3 regions of the Brevundimonas sp. FV1ye4L genome follow, and region 1 is predicted to be linked to each of the others. Evidence: predicted binding sites of a transcription regulator. Region 1 holds the regulator's gene; each other region holds the start of a gene.

Region 1 (5,491 bases):
CCAGTTGGACCGCCGACGGCGAGATCATGGGGCTCCAGCACCGCAGCCGCCCGATTCATGGCGTCCAGTTCCACCCGGAATCCATCGCCACCGAACACGGCCACGACATGCTGGCCAACTTCCTCGAGATCGCCGGCGTGAAGCGCCTCGCGGCCGCCTGATCGTGGCGGCCTGATCATGGCTGACGGATTCAAGCCGATCCTCGCCCGACTGGTCGAGGGCCACCCCCTGACGTCCGAGCAGGCGCACGACTTCTTCGCCGCCTGCCTGCGTGGCGAACCGACCCCGTCGCAGGTCGCGGCCGCCGTCACCGCCCTGCGCATCCGGGGCGAGACGGTGGACGAGATCGCCGCCTTCGCCCAGGCCATGCGCGACGCCGCCCTGACGCTGGACCATCCCTACGAGGTGATCGACACCTGCGGCACCGGCGGCGACGGCCAGCACACCTACAACATCTCCACCGCCGCCGCCCTGGTCCTGGCCGGCGCGGGCCTGAAGGTCGCCAAGCACGGCAACCGGGCCATATCCTCGAAATCCGGCTCCTCCGACGTCCTGTCGATCCTGGGCGTCAACCTGGCCGCCACCCCGGATCAGCAGCGCAAGGCGCTGGACGAGGCCGGAATCTGTTTCCTGTTCGCCCCCGCCTATCACGGCGCCATGCGCCACGTCGGGCCGGTGCGGGCCGAGATCGGTTTCCGCACCGTCTTCAACCTGCTCGGCCCGCTGTCCAACCCGGCCCAGGCGAAACGCCAGGTCATGGGCGTCTATGACCCCCGCCTGCTCGAGCCCCTGGTCGAAGTTTTGGGCCGGCTTGGCGCCACCCGCGCCTGGACCGTCCATGGCCAGGGCCTGGATGAACTGGCCACATCCGGCCCGACGGAAGTCGCAGAATGGAAGGACGGCGCCGTCCGCCGTTTCCAGGTCACGCCCGAGGACGCCGGTCTTCCTCGCGCCTCCATCGACGCCATCCGCGGCGGCGACGGCGAGGAGAACGCCGCGGCCCTGCGCGCCCTGCTGGCGGGTCAGACCGGCGCCTATCGCGACATAGTCCTGCTGAACGCCGCCGCCGCCCTGGTGGTGTCGGATCAGGCGACGGACCTCGCCGAAGGGGCCGTCCTCGCCGCCGCCGCCATCGACGACGGCCGCGCCGCACAGGCGCTGGAGCGTCTGGCCCGCATCACCTCCACGCCGCTGGATACCGAAGACAAAGCATGACCGACGTCCTGGACCGCATCGCCGCCTACAAGCGCGAGGATGTCGCCGCCCGCAAGGCCGCGACCTCCCAGGACGCCATCGAGGCCCTGGCCCAGGCCGCCTCGGCTCCGCGCGGCTTCCGCGCCGCCCTCGACCGAACCGTCGAAGAAACCGGCCGCCCCGCCCTGATCGCCGAGATCAAGAAGGCCAGCCCGTCAAAGGGCCTGATCCGCCCTGACTTCGACCCGACCGCCCTGGCCATCGCCTACCAGGCCGGCGGCGCGTCCTGCCTGTCGGTTCTGACCGATGGCCCCAGTTTCCAGGGCGACGACGCCTATCTGGGCCAGGCCCGCGCCGCCACGGCCCTGCCCTGCCTGCGCAAGGACTTCCTGGTCGACCCCTGGCAGGTGGCCGAAAGCCGGGCCCTGGGCGCCGACTGTATTCTGATCATCCTGGCGATGATCGACGACGCCCTGGCCGCCGAACTGCTGGCCGAGGCCGAGCGCTTCGGCATGGACGCCCTGATCGAAACCCACGACGAAGCCGAAATGGCCCGCGCCTGCGCCCTGAACGGCGACCTGGTCGGGATCAACAACCGGTCGCTCCGCACCTTCGAGGTCGATCTGGAAGTGACCGAGCGCCTGTCCATGCTCAGCCCCGTCCGCGCCCTGCTGGTCGCCGAGAGCGGCATCTTCACGCCCGAGGACGTCGAGCGCGTCTCCGCCGCCCACGCCCAGGCCATTCTGGTCGGCGAAAGCCTGATGCGTCAGGCCGACGTCGAGGCCGCCACCCGCAAGCTGCTGGCCGCCTGATTCAGCCCGAGGCGCGTGGTGAAGCGACGCCGTTAAGTTGACATTAGGAAGGAACACTTACAGAACATCGTCAATGTTCACGGCCCGTTCCGATTCGAGGAAGGGGCTCATGAGGGCCAGGCGATGCTCACGCGCAAGCAGCACGAATTGCTGATGTTCATCCACGAACGGATTCAAGAGACCGGCGTCTCACCCTCGTTCGACGAGATGAAGGAGGCGCTGGATCTGGCGTCCAAGTCGGGCATACACCGGCTGATCACGGCGCTGGAGGAACGCGGCTTCATCCGCCGCCTCGCCCACCGCGCCCGCGCTCTGGAAGTGACCAAACTGCCTGAACAGGCGACCGCCGGCGCCCCGCGCGGCCGGGCCGGCTTCAAGCCTGACGTCATCGAAGGCGGCGGCGGCGCGCCCCGCCCCGCTGCGGCATCCGCCGCCAACGACACGCGCGAACTGCCCTTGCTGGGCAAGATCGCCGCTGGCACCCCCATCGCCGCCATTCAGCACGAGCAGGAGCGCCTGTCCGTGCCCGAATCCATGCTGGGCAAGGGCGATCACTATGTCCTCGAGATCGAGGGCGACTCGATGATCGAGGCCGGCATCCTGAACGGCGACCTTGTGGTCATCCGTCGCGGCGACACGGCCAACAACGGCGAGATCGTCGTGGCCCTGGTCGAGGGCGAAGAAGCCACCTTGAAACGCCTGCGCCGCAAGGGCGGCTCCATCGCCCTGGAGCCCGCAAACCGCGCCTATGAGACCCGCATCTTCGGCCCCGACCAGGTCGAGGTCCAGGGCAAGCTGGTCGGCCTCATGCGCCGCTATCACTGACATCCGGATCCGGCCGGCGCGCCCAGGGTCGATCCCCGCGCACGTCGGCCGTCCACACCGCTGTCCAGCGGTCCGCTCCGTCGCGCCACAACTCCACCGCCCCGCCGCGCGCGAAGTCGGCTCCGTCCAGCACCAGCCGCCCCTCGCATGAGCTGGGCAGGGCATGAACGACCGCCCGCACGCTGACGACCGGCGCCGCACGGCACAGGGCTCCCATCTGCTGCACATCCGGCGCCCGCCTGCCCCACCACAGGGCGACCGCCCCCGCCTCGGCGGTCTCGGGCCGGCATGAGTATCGGTCGCAGGCCCAGCCCGCCTCCGCCCGATCCGCCAGGCTCAGCCCGCGCCGCCGGGACCAAAGGTCCGCCGCGAACTCACGCACACCCGGCCGGATCACGACCGCCTCGCCCTGATGATGAAACGCCGCATTGGTCCCGCCGTCGCCGATCCAGACGTCCGGCGTCGGCGCGCGCGGCCAGACCAGCACCGCTGCCGCCAGCGGCAACCCCAGCCAACGCAGCCGCCCCTGCCACAGACAGACGAACAGCACGCCCAGAAAGGCCAGGGGCAGCACATAGTCAGGCGCACTCGCCACCGTTCGCACAGCGCCCGGCAGCCCCGCCGTCCAGCCCCCTATCGCCAACATCAGGTCGACGCCCCACCCCGCCACCGCCAGAAACGGGGCCCCCATCCCCAACGGCTCCAGCGCCGCCCCCAGCGCCAAGGCTGGCATCAAGACAAAGTCCGCCACCGGCGCCGTCCCCAGATTGGCCAGCAGCCCATACATGGCCGTCCGGTTGAAGTGCTGCATGGCGAACGGTCCCGTCGCCAGTCCCGCCACGACGCTGGCCGCCACCGCCGCCGCCAGCCAGCCGCCGAACCTCTGCGCCGCCACTATGGGCCAGGGCGCGGAAATCTCGCGCACCCGCTTGGGCCAGGCCTCGACCAGGGCCACCAGCGCCGCCGTCGCCGCAAACGACATCTGGAAGCCCGGCGTGACGATGGCTTCAGGCTGTATCGCCAGCACGGCGAACGCCGCCACCGCCAACCCGTGCATCGTCACCGCCTGCCGATCCAGGAGAATGGCCAGGAAGGCGATGGAGGCCGTGATCGCCGCCCGCTCGGCTGGCGGCGGCGCGCCCGACACCACCAGATAGGCGCCCACCGCCGCCAGGCCCGCGACAGCCGCGACCTTCTTGCCCGAAACCCGCAGCGCCAGCCAAGGCCAGGCCGCCACTACCAGACGCGCAGCGAAAAATACGAAGCCCCCGACAATCGCCATGTGCAGGCCCGAGACCGACAGAATGTGGGCTAGGCCCGAATCCCGCATCACATCCATATCCTCCTGGCTGATCCAGGCCTCGTGGCTGGTGGTCATCGCCGCCGCGATCCCGCCGGTCCGCTCCCCCAGCCGCGCCACGATCCGTTCCGCCAGGGCGTAGCGCGCTCCGTTCACCGCCATAGCCAGCCGCAGTCGCCACGGCGCCGGCGGTAAATCGATCCGCCGCGTCTCGCCCAAGGCGAAGGCCACGCCCCCCATGCCTTGGAAGAAGGCGTTGCGGCCAAAATCATAAGCGCCGGGGCTGGCGGGCGCAGGCGGCGGATTGAGGATGGCGAACAGTCGGATCGCCTCGCCCGGTCTCGGCGGCTCGCCCCGCACCGTGGCCCGCAACCGCACCGGCGTCCGCTCCGCCTCGACCCCTCGAATCAAAACCGGCGCCGCTACAACACGCGCGCCGTTCTGGCCCGGGCTATCGACATCGACCACCCAGGCTTCGATAATCGTCGCCTCGCTCAAGGTGGGCGCGATCGGCGCGGTGACGGCCTCGGTTCGCACCTTCGCGGCCGCCATGCCCCCGAGCAGACAGGCGAGGATCATCAACGGCCAAGTCCGGCTCCGCCTCCAACCGCGCCGCTTGACCATCAGCCAAGCTGCAAGCGCCAGTCCGGCCGCCGCCAGCAGCGGCCACAACAAGGGCTCGAACCGCAGGGCGAAATAGATCGCGCTTCCCGCCCCGAAGGCCACGGGCGCCCATAGCCGCCATCGCAGCGTCTGGGCTGCGACCTCTTCAGCCAGCCAGGCGCTCAATCTCGCGGCGGGGGTAGGCTTTGACGCGTCGGGGCGTATAAGGGCCTCGCTTACGGACCCTTCCCCCATGACCCTGCCCTCTTCGACTGTCGTCACCCGCTTCGCCCCCTCGCCGACAGGCTATCTGCATATCGGCGGTGCGAGAACCGCCTTGTTCAACTGGCTGTACGCCAAGAGACACGCGGGGCGCTTCCTGATCCGGGTCGAGGACACCGACCGCGAACGTTCGACCGACGAAGCGGTGAAGGCCATCTTCGACGGCCTGAGCTGGCTGGAGCTGTTCGCCGACGAAGAACCCGTCTTCCAGTTCAGCCGCGCCGACCGTCACCGCGAAGTGGTCGATCAGTTGCTGGAGACCGGTCACGCCTATCGCGACTTCACGACCGCCGAGGAAACCGGCCGCCTGCGCGACGCCGCCAAGGCCGAGCGCCGAGCCTTCGAATCGCCCTGGCGCGACCGCACCCCGACCGTCGACGACCTGGCCCTGCCGCACGTCGTCCGCTTCCGCCGGCCTCAGTCCGTCACCATCACCGTCGCGGACGAGGTCCAGGGCTCGGTCAGCTGGTCGACC
Region 2 (5,491 bases), 900 kb from region 1:
TCGCCAAACAGACGGCGCTGGACCTGGGCGACAAATATGTCCCGTCGGAAGGCGCCGACATCGTCGCCAAGATGGTCGAGGACGGACGCTTCGGCCGCAAGAACGGCAAGGGCTTCTACGACTATGACCAGAAGCCCAAGACCATCTGGAAGGGACTGAGCGACCTGGCGCCGACCACCAAGGGCATCGACAAGCCCGAGGAGGCGACCGCCTTCGCCCAGATCGACGAGCTGAAGACGCGCCTGCTGTATCGCCAGGCCGTCGAGGTCGCCCGCTGCTGGGCCGAGGGCGTCATCGACGACCCGCGCGAGGCCGACCTGGGCGCCATCCTGGGCTGGGGCTTCGCCCCCTGGACCGGCGGCCCGATCAGCATGATCGACGGCATCGGCCTGGCCCAGTTCGTGGAAACCGCCGACCGTCTGGCCGCGACCTACGGCGACCGGTTCAAGGTTCCGCAGCTGCTGCGCGACATGGCCGCCAAGAACGAGACCTTCTACGGCAAGTTCGCCCCGGAGAAGGCCGCCGCCTGATCGGCGACGACATCGTCAGACGACGGAACGGGCGGCCTTCGGGTCGCCCGTTTTGGTTTGGCCGCACCCTTCTTTCGTCATTCCGGGCGAAGGGCCGCTTGGCCCGTAGACCCGGAACCCAGCGGCGCGCGAGAGCGCGAACCTGTCGCGGACTCGGTGTCCAGCAAGGGTGAGGCGGATGGATTTCGCCTTCGGCGCCGCTGGGTTCCGGGTCTTCGCTGCGCTGCGCCCGGAATGACGAAAGCAAAAAAGACCCGCCCGACACGAGGTCGGACGGGTCGCTCCGCCGCCCCTCGCGGGGTCGGTGGCGGGTCGCTTGGGGCGACGGAGTGTCTAGGAAGGCGAGACGGTCGTCAGCCTTCGAGATCCTGGCCTTCGTCCGGCTCGGGCGTACCCAGCAGTTCGTCGGCGATCTTGCTGGTCGAGGCGCGCACGGCCTTTTCGATTGAGGCGGCGATGTCCGGGTTCTGTTTCAGGAACTCGCGCACATTCTCTCGGCCCTGGCCGATCCGGGTCGAATCATAGCTGAACCAACTGCCCGACTTCTCGATCACCCCGGCCTTGACGCCCAGGTCGATGATCTCGCCCAGTTTGGAGATGCCCTCGCCGTACATGATGTCGAAGATGACCTCGCGGAACGGCGGGGCGACCTTGTTCTTGACCACCTTGACCCGGGTGGTGTTGCCGACGACCTCGTCGCGGTTCTTGATCGCGCCGGTGCGGCGGATGTCCAGGCGCACCGAGGCGTAGAATTTCAGCGCATTGCCGCCCGTCGTCGTCTCGGGCGAGCCGTACATGACGCCGATCTTGTGACGGATCTGGTTGATGAACAGGACGATGCAGTTCGACTTGGAGATGGAGGCGGTCAGCTTGCGCAGCGCCTGGCTCATCAGACGCGCCTGAAGGCCCGGCAGGCTGTCGCCCATCTCGCCCTCGATCTCGGCGCGCGGCGTAAGGGCGGCGACGGAGTCGACGACCACGATGTCCACGGCGCCGGAGCGCACCAGGGTGTCGACGATCTCGAGGGCCTGTTCGCCGGTGTCCGGCTGGGACACCAGCAGATCATCAAGGTTCACGCCCAGCTTTTGGGCATAGCCGGGGTCCAGCGCGTGTTCGGCGTCGACGAAGGCGGCGGTGCCGCCCGCCTTCTGAACCTCGGCCACCGTATGCAGGGCCAGGGTCGTCTTGCCCGAGGATTCAGGACCGAAGACCTCGATCACCCGTCCGCGCGGCAGGCCGCCGATGCCCAGCGCCATATCCAGGCCCAGGGATCCGGTGGACACCGAAGGGATCACGTCGGCGACCCCGCCCTTGCCCAGTTTCATCACCGAACCCTTGCCGAAGGCGCGATCAATCTGAGCGATCGCCGCCTCCAGGGCCCGTTGCTTGTCGCCGTCTTCCTTGCCCACCAGTTTCAAAGCCGCCTGTGCCATTGCCTTCGTCTCCCTTGCCATGATTCCCGTCAGAAGCTTGGGAGAGACCCGCCATGGACCCGCCCCCGTTTTTGTGAGGCCGACTATGTGCACGGTTTGTTCTGGTTCACAAGATGTTCTCATCGAGAACAGATGAGAACATCCAAACCTACGTCCGATTTTGACGTGTCAGGGCGCGGTCATCTCGACCGCTGACGGCGGCTCGGCGTGGCGGGCCGCCATGGACAGGCCGCAGCCGAGGATCAACACAGCCGCCGCCAGACCCGCGAGGGTGTGGACTGCGAGGTTCGGCGTCCCGGCCGCATCCAGCCTCGTCGGGGCCAGGGGTCTGGCCAGGACGAGGATCAGCAAGGCGATCAGGCCCAGCGCGCCCGGCTGGTCCATGCCCAGGCCCAGAAAGACGAAATGGCCCAGTCCCGCCAGCCAGCCGCCGACGACCACAGTGGCCACAGCGGCCGGCGCCAGGGCCGCCCACCGCTCCAGCCGCGCGCCGATGACCGCCGCCAGGGCGGCCGCAAAGGCGGCCGCCAACCCGGTCCAGACGAACAGCAGGGCCGCCTCGGGCGCAAAGGCTTGGACCAGAACCCCCAGGATCAGCACCAGGACGATTGCGCCCAGCCATCCGCCCCAGACCGTCTCGTCCTCGCCGTTGGGCCACAGGCTCAGCGCCGCTGCGATGCCCGCCGCGGCCAGGACCATAGGGTTGAAGCCGCCCATGACCGTGGCCAGCACGGCCGCCGCCGTGGTCACGCCTGCCAGCAACCGGCGTCCGATTAGGGCTCGGCCCGCCATCAAGGCCAGCATCGCCCCCAGCACGGCAAGGCCCGCCCCCGCCTCCATCCAAGGCAGGCGACGCAGCATCATGTAGTAGATCTCTGACGAGTCGATCCGATCGCCGACCGGCCCGGCTAGGACTCGCGCGGCCTGAGCCACCACGACGCCCGCACTCAGCAGCCATAGCCCGCCGGTGAACCCCTTCATCCCCTGGCGCCAGGTCAGGCCCGTGGCGTGGCGCGCGCCCCAGGCCGCGAAGCCGGTCAGCACAAAGCCTAGCCCCAGCAGCCCCCAGCCCGCGTCCGGTCCGTGCCGCAGCACCCCCAGGCCGAAGACATCGGCATAGACGGCGTTCCGCGTCGCCTGAGGCAGGACCGGCGCCCGCAACAGGGCGTCGGCGGTCTCCAACGCCTGGTCGCCGATATGCTGCACACTGCCCTGATCCAAGGCGTCCGGGGTCGAGCTGGGCGAATGGTACTGGGCCGGGCGGCCGATGAAGGCCAGATTGACCCCCGCCAGGCCTCGGTCGGCGGCGATGGTGAAATCGGTCCCGTTCGGCATCAGCCGATAGACGAAGACGGCCAAGGCGTTGCTGGACGGCCCGCCCTGCGCCCGGCGGGTCGCCTGGGCGTACAGGTCGATGGTCTGGGCGTTGCCCGGGCCGGTTTCGAACATCAGGGCGCGCCCGCCGCCGCCCCTCGCCTCCAGGTTCACCACCGCCCCGACCCGGTGACGCAGCGGATGTTCGCTGAAGAAGGCCCGCGCCCCGTCCAGATTAAGTTCCTCCCCATCGGTCAGCAGGATGATCAAGCCCCGCTCGGCCGGCCCGCGCGCCTTGATCGCCCGCACCGCCTCCAGCACGGCGGCCACGCCGCTGGCGTCGTCGGCCGCGCCCGGCGAACCCGGCACGCTGTCGTAATGGGCCATCAGCACCACCAGCGGCAGGCTGGGGTTCCGACCCGGCAGGACGCCGACCAGATTGACCACCGACAGGCCCTCGACCGTCTCGCCCCGATCCTCGATCCGCTGCACCGCTGCGGGCGAGAGGACGCCGGCCTGAAGCGCCGGCGACAGGCCCAGCTGCGTCATTCGGCCGTACAGATAGGCCTGGACCAGGGCGTGATCGGTCGAACCGACCGGGCGGGGCGAGCGCGCCATGACCCGCACATCCGCCATAGCGCGTTCGGCCGAGAAATCCGCAGAAGGGGCGCTCGCCGGCGCGGGCCGGGGCGTCTGAGTCGTAATCGCGGCCAGGCCCAGCGCCGCCGCCAGGGCCGTCAACAACAAGGCCAGCCGCATTAGATGCATCCCCCGAGGCGTCATCTCGCCAATAGGGCCGAGGCTGCGCCGTTTCGCAAGTGCGTGCTGTCAGGGCCGGGTGCGGTTTCGTTCGACCTGGTTGCCGATCGCCCCGTCGCGGTCGTCGGCGCTGGACCCGAACGGATAGCCGGCGTCGTCGCCGCAATAGGACCGGTTCCCTTCGCGCGCGCCGACCACCACCGTGCGGGGCCGCAGCCAGCTCGCGCCGGCAAAGACATTGTCCGTAATCTGATTATAGGACGGCGTCTGGTGCCGGATCACCCCGTCCTCGCCGCAGTTGCGGTACAGGAAGACCCCGCCCCGGCCGCCCAGGGCGAAGCGGTTGCCGAGGATGCGATTGGCGCCCGATCCGTCCACGGCGATCTGCTCGCGCCCCGTGCGGATGGAGAAGTCGTTGTCCTGGATTACAGCCCCGGCGCTCTCGGCGTCCAGATAGACGGCGACCGACTCCGACCGGCCCGAGAAGCGCGACCGGACCACCGTGGTGCGCGTCACGCCCGGCCCGACATAGAGGGGTATGGTCCCCACGCCCTCGAACCGCACCCGCTCCAGCACGACGTCCGACGGCGCCGCCGCCTGGACCGCCTGGGTATGGCCGGGCGTGCGCGACGAGGCCAGAAGATCGCGCATCGATCCGCCCGCCCCCATGCCCCAGATCCGGACATTGCCGACGACGGTGCAGTGTCGCAGATGGACCTGAACCGGACGGCTCCAGCCCTCGCCGTCGCGCCGCGACCAGATCGCCACTGTGGGCGCCCGCGTCGTCGCCTTGCCCACCGGCCGGATGACGCCGCCGCCGCAATCGATCCCGGCGCCCGAGGCTTCGCCGCCCTCGATCAGAACGCGTCGCCGCACCGCGACGCCGGCAAGATTCGCGCGGCAGGTCAGGCGATAGGCCTGGTCTGACGGCGTGGTCAGTTCACGGATCTCCTCCGCCGTACAGGGCCGCGCGGCGGGCTCATCGGCCTGAAGCAGGGCCAGCAGGATCAGAGCCGCCGCCATCTCAGGGCAGGGGAATCGCCAGGGCCGCGCGTTCCGCCGCACAGCCGGGGTTGGTCCGACCCGTCGCCCGCACGGCCTCGATCTCGGCGCGCGCGGCGGCGACCTCGGCCTGGAAGGCGGGGGTCGCGGCGATCTCGGCGACCACCGCCCGCCCAAGGGCCTCGCCCGCCGCAACGTCGCTGGGATAGTCCATGGCGCAGACCAGACGGCTGACGCCGATCTCATGGCCGATCCGGCGCACCGCTTCAGCCCGTTCCGGCGCGATGCGGGCCAGGGCCTCGGCATATGCGGTTCCCACAGTCGCGCCCATGGAGGGATAGGCCGAACCGCGTCGCGCCTCGGGGGTCAGGGTCTGGCAGGCGCGGCGGGCGGGATCCTCGGCTACCGGTCGGGCGCGCAGGCCCTGCGCGCTCGCCAGGGTCGCCGCCGCCC
Region 3 (5,491 bases), 210 kb from region 1:
GCGCCGTCACATCCTCGGTCAGCCCCATGACCTTGCCGACTTCGCGGATGGCGCTGCGCGGACGATAGCGGATCACGGTGGCGGCAATGCCGGCCCGGTGGCGACCATATCGTTCGTAGATGTGCTGGATGACCTCCTCGCGCCGCTCGTGCTCGAAATCGACGTCGATGTCCGGCGGCTCCTTTCGATCCGACGAGAGGAACCGCTCGAACAGCAGGTCGTGCACGCTCGGATCGACCGAGGTGATGCCTAGAACATAGCAGACGGCCGAGTTCGCCGCCGAACCTCGCCCCTGACACAGGATGCGCTGGTCATTTGCAAATCTGACGATGTCGTGGATCGTCAGAAAATAGTGGGCCAGATTCTCCTTGGCGATGAAAGCCAGCTCCTTTTTCAGGAGGTCCTGCACCTTGTCCGGCACGCCTTGCGGATATTTCCGCTCCTCATAGATCGACACCAGTTCGGCCAGCCGATCCTGCGCCGTCATGCCGGGCGGCACCGGCTCTTCAGGATAATTGTAGCTCAGGTCCCCCAGATCGAACGCCACCCGCGCCAGCACGTCCTGCGTCTCTGTCACCGCCTCCGGCGCGTCGGCGAACAGGCGGCTCATTTCGGCGGGCGGTTTCAGGTGGCGTTCGGCGTTCTGATCCAGTCGGCGGCCGGCGCTCTCCAGCGTCACCCCCTCGCGGATACAGGTGACGACGTCCTGCAGGTCGCGCTGGTCGGCGTCGTGATAGAGGACGTCATTGACCGCCAGCAACGGCGCGCCCGTCGCCCCGGCCAAGACCTTCATGCGCGCCAGTCGGCGGCGGTCGTCGCCCCTCCGGCCCATGGCGACGCCCAGCCAGACGGCGCCCGGCGCGGCGTCGTTCACCTGGCGCAGCAGAACCTCCAACCCCTCCAGTCGGCGGGGCGGCATGACGATCAGCAACAGACCTTCGGACGCGCGCAGCAAGTCGCGCAGCCCGATCTCGCACTGCCCCTTCTTCGCCCGGCTGTTGCCCAGGGTCAGCAGGCGGCACAGACGCCCCCACCCCTGCCGGTCCTCGGGATAGGCCAGGATGTCCGGCGTCCCATCGTTGAACCGCAGCCTCGCCCCCAGGACCAGCTTGAAGGCCTTGGCCCGCGCCTTGATCTGCTCCGGATCGAGATCGACGGGAAACGAGTCTTCCACCAGCACCGTCTCGCCGGGACTGCCGCCCTGGCGAACCCGATCCGGCGGCGACCAGCCTTCCTCCCGCAGCGTCTTCAACGCACTCCACGCCCGCACCACCCCGGCCAGGGTGTTGCGGTCGGCCAGCCCCATTCCGGTATGGCCGCGCAGGATGGCGCTCAGCACCAGATGCTTCGGATGCGACGCTCCCTCCAGGAAGGAGAAGTTGCTGCGCGTCGCCAGCTCTGCATAGGCGGTCACGCGAAGACCCCGTGCACGAACCAGCGCGGCGCCGGCTCCTCGCCATAGAAGCCGGAGCGGAAGAGCCAGAAGCGCCGCCCCTCCTGGTCCTCGACGCGGTAATAATCGCGCGTCGGCTCCAGCGGCCCCCGCAGCCTGCGCCACCATTCAGGGGCGATGCGTTCGGGGCCTTCGACCCGGACCAGGCGGTGATCGACCCTCCGCCAGATGAAGCGGTTCGGCGGATGGTCGGGCACCTCCGCCGTGGCCAGGACCGGCTGCGGCGGATCGAACATCTGCAACGGCCGCAGCGGCGGGTCGGCGGGGTCTGGTTCGATCCAGGCGGCGACCTCGCCCAACGGAAGGGTCGCAGGCGTCAGGCGCACGGCGCGTTCGGGCCAGTGCGACTCTATCGGCTCAAACCGGCTGACCGCCTCCGGCCCCAGCCGCGCTGTCAGACGATCGATCAGTCGTCCCAGATCCTCCGCGCCCGGCGGGGCAGCGTCGAAGCCGCGCTGGCGCGAGGCCAGACGGTCGGCGACCGGCACGGACAGGCGCAACTGGTCAAACCCGAACCCCGGGTCCAGCGGCCGCGCCAGACTGGCCAACCGCTCGCGAAACAGACGCAGCACGGCCGCTGCGTCGCGCGTGGGCCGGCCCGTGCGCACAGTGATATGGCGCACCTCCCCGTCCAGGCGGAAGAACGCGACCTGGAAAACCCGCCCACCCTGACCGCGCAGATCCAGACGGTCCATGACCTCAACCAACAGGTCGCCAATCACCGCCTCAACATCAGTCGTCTCGGTGATCGGTTCGACCAGGATGCGATCAACAGAAATCAGCGGGACCGGCCGTTCGGGCCGGATGCGGGCGTCCTCGCGCCCCAGCACCCGGTTCAGCCGCGTCGCCGCCGCCGCGCCGAACCGGGCGGCGATGGGGGCGGTGGGGCGGTCGGCCAGATGCGCCAGGGTCTTCAGCCCCGCGCGCGACAGGGCCTGTGTCTCCTTGTCCGACAGCTCCAGGGCCGCGACCGGCAGGCGGCGCAGCGCCTGGCTTTGCCCCTCGCCCTGATGGATCCCGCCGCGCCCGAACCGGGCCAGGGCGCGCGCCGCCTCGGGCGTGCCGGCCATGGCCAGACGCACCGCCAGTCCGACACCCTGCGCCCGCGCCGCGACCGCCTGAACTAGCCCCCCCTCGCCTCCGAACAGATGCGCGCAACCCGTCACATCCAGCGCCAGCCCGTCCGCACCATCGGTCGCCGCCATCGGGGTGAAGCGGCCGAAATCCAGCAGCACGCGCTTCAGCAGCCCTGCGTCCGCCTCGGGCCGATGCGCGACCACCCGGATGTCCGGCGCCCGCGCCCGCGCATCGGCCAAGGTCATGCCCGGCGATAGCCCCAGGGCGAGGGCCGACCCGTCTGCGGCGGCCAAACGCAGAGCCCCCTTCACCTTCTCCACCAGCACGGTCGCGGGTTCAGCCGTAGCGTCGGAACGCCCCTCCTCCCGCCGCAGCCGATCCGTCGGCAGCAGGGGAAACCAGACCGCCAGGTAGCGCCGGTCGGTGCGACTGTTCATATCCGGCATTCTGCCCGCCCTGTTCGAAGACTCCGCGCTCACGATCCCACTCCATGATCCAGCTCCTCGGCTGAGCACCCAGCCGATGCCGCAACAGTTCGACCGCATAGGTCGGGTGACCGGGAGCCTCCGCCTCCAACGCCCGAGACAAGGCCCCACTGACCCGCCACCGGGTCTCGGCCGCGCTGGGCTGGGGCTGGGCTGACAGCCGCGTCAGCACGGCCGTCGCTCGCCCCTGCCCCGCCGCCATCGACAGGCGGCGGGTGGCCGTCAGACCCAGAACCTTGCTCTCGCCCCACGCCGTCAGCAGCACCGCCCCCACAGCCCCGCAGGCCAGGGCCTCCTCGCCCGCCGCCAGCAGGTCCTTCATCTCCTTGACCCGCACCAGAACCAGCCGTCCGGGATCCAGCCCCAGTTCGTGCAAGCCCGGCCCATAGATCTGCCCGGTTTCCAGCCCCGCCATGGTCTGGACGCCCCAGACCACGGGCCGCTCGCCGGCCGCCCGGCGCACCAGCCCCAGGGCGAACCCCATAGCGGCCGTCGCATCAGGGGTCGTCGCGGCGTAAACCTCGTGAAGCGCATGTGTCGCCAGCCCGCCAAGGTGCCGGTCCGCCGCCTCCAGCCCTAGATCGAAGCGCACGTCATCGACCGGATGGCCGTCGCCCTCCAGAGCTTTCAGATGTTCGCGCAGGGCTTCGATCTTAGGGCTCGAACCCACAATAGTTCTCCTTTTGTTCCAACATATGCCTCTTGCACACCGCAGCGAGTCAAGCGGAGTCCCAGCTTGACCATGGGAATTTATTCCGCGCCCGCCGGTCGAACGAAATATCGAGAATACTTGACTTTCACGCAGGGACTTCTATATCGCCACCAGCCTCGGGACAGGTCTGCGATCCGCGCCGCCCGCTCGCCCAAAGAGGGGCGGTTCCGTTGCTGCTATGCACGCAGACGCTTTCCACCCCAAGGATTCATGACCGAATTTTCCCAACTGGGCCTTTCGCCCACGACTCTTCAGGCCGTCGCCGACACCGGCTACACGACCGCCACCCCCATCCAGGAACAGGCGATCCCCGTCGCCCTCGCCGGCCGCGACGTCCTGGGCATCGCCCAGACCGGCACCGGCAAGACCGCCGCCTTCACCCTGCCCCTCGTCGAACGCCTGGCCTCGGGCCGGGCCCGCGCCCGCATGCCGCGCGCCATCGTCCTGGCCCCGACCCGCGAACTGGCCGACCAGGTCGCCGAAAGCTTCGCCAAATACGCCAAGGGCACCAAACTGACCTGGGTGCTGCTGATCGGCGGCGTCTCCATGGGCGACCAGGTGGCGGCGCTGAACAAGGGCGTGGACGTCCTGATCGCCACCCCGGGCCGCCTGCTGGACCTGTTCGAACGCGGCAAGATGCTGCTGACCGGCGTCGAGATCATGGTCGTCGACGAGGCCGACCGCATGCTCGACATGGGCTTCATTCCCGACATCGAGCGCATCTTCAAACTGACGCCGCCGCGTCGCCAGACCCTGTTCTTCTCGGCCACCATGCCGCCCGAGATCACCCGCCTGACGACCGCCTTCCTCAAGGATCCGACCCGGATCGAGGCCTCGCGTCCGGCGATGACCGCCGACACCATCACCCAGTATATCGTCCGCATCCCGACCTCGGATCCCAAGGCCAAGCGCGTCGCCCTGCGCGCCCTGGTCGGTCGTGAGGACGTGCGCAACGGCATCGTCTTCTGCAACCGAAAGTCTGAAGTCGATATCGTCGCCAAGTCGCTGAAGACCCATGGCTTCGACGCCGCGCCGATCCACGGCGACCTGGACCAGTCGCACCGGATGAAGACCCTGGCGGACTTCCGTTCGGGCGCGCTGAAGATCCTGGTGGCCTCCGATGTCGCCGCGCGCGGTCTGGACATCCCGGACGTCAGCCACGTCTTCAACTACGACGTCTCGCACCATGCCGACGACTATGTCCACCGCATCGGTCGCACCGGTCGCGCGGGCAAGCTGGGCCAGGCCTTCATGATCGTGACCCCCGGCGACGACAAGTCGCTGGATAAGGTGCTGAAGCTGATCAAGATGGACCCGAAGGAGCTGGTTCTCGACGACATCGATTTCGACGCGATCAAGGACGGTGGACGGGACGACAAGCGCTCGCCCCGTTCGAGCGAGTCTCGCTCGGGCGGTCGCGGCCGTTCACGCGCCGCCGAGCCGGCCCAGGCTTCCGCCGCCGTTCCGGCTGCAGTCGAAGCCGAGGCCTCAGCCGTCGAGGCCACGACCCGGTCACGCAGCCGCCGCAAGACCAAGCCCGAGGTTTCCGCTGAAACCGTGATGGAAACCGAGATCGCGCACATTGCTGACAAGTCGGCCGCCGAAAAGCCCGCCGGTCGAGGCCGCAATCGCACCAAGCCCGCCCCTCGTCCGGAGCCACTCCAGGAAACGAAGATCGAGGCCGAGCCCGCGCCCATCGCAGAGGCCCGCACCGCCCGCACCGATCGCGAACCCCATCTGCGTCAGTCGGACCGTCGCGGCGAG

What was found. The regulator LexA, encoded in region 1, represses DNA repair genes until DNA is damaged. The targets are predictions, from matches to a motif close to ATGTTCNCNANNTGTTCT.
Region 2: the regulator LexA is predicted to act here: its motif matches at 2,066-2,083, upstream of recA (recombinase RecA).
Region 3: the regulator LexA is predicted to act here: its motif matches at 3,688-3,705, upstream of ACW17X_RS02910 (ImuA family protein).

What each region holds. Positions count from the first base shown of each region.
Region 1 covers NZ_CM178734.1:393,404-398,894, reverse strand. Annotated here, with positions in the region: gene ACW17X_RS01925 (anthranilate synthase component II) at 1-161, shown strand, start outside; gene trpD (anthranilate phosphoribosyltransferase) at 178-1,215, shown strand; gene trpC (indole-3-glycerol phosphate synthase TrpC) at 1,212-2,006, shown strand; gene lexA (transcriptional repressor LexA) at 2,130-2,831, shown strand; gene ACW17X_RS01905 (ComEC/Rec2 family competence protein) at 2,812-4,920, opposite strand; gene gltX (glutamate--tRNA ligase) at 4,988-5,491, shown strand, end outside.
Region 2 covers NZ_CM178734.1:2,819,454-2,824,944, reverse strand. Annotated here, with positions in the region: gene ACW17X_RS13595 (3-hydroxyacyl-CoA dehydrogenase NAD-binding domain-containing protein) at 1-530, shown strand, start outside; gene recA (recombinase RecA) at 884-1,963, opposite strand; gene ACW17X_RS13585 (M20/M25/M40 family metallo-hydrolase) at 2,132-4,036, opposite strand; gene ACW17X_RS13580 (right-handed parallel beta-helix repeat-containing protein) at 4,106-5,059, opposite strand; gene ACW17X_RS13575 (phosphatase PAP2 family protein) at 5,061-5,491, opposite strand, start outside.
Region 3 covers NZ_CM178734.1:602,598-608,088, reverse strand. Annotated here, with positions in the region: gene ACW17X_RS02920 (error-prone DNA polymerase) at 1-1,414, opposite strand, end outside; gene ACW17X_RS02915 (Y-family DNA polymerase) at 1,411-2,967, opposite strand; gene ACW17X_RS02910 (ImuA family protein) at 2,867-3,685, opposite strand; gene ACW17X_RS02905 (DEAD/DEAH box helicase) at 3,938-5,491, shown strand, end outside.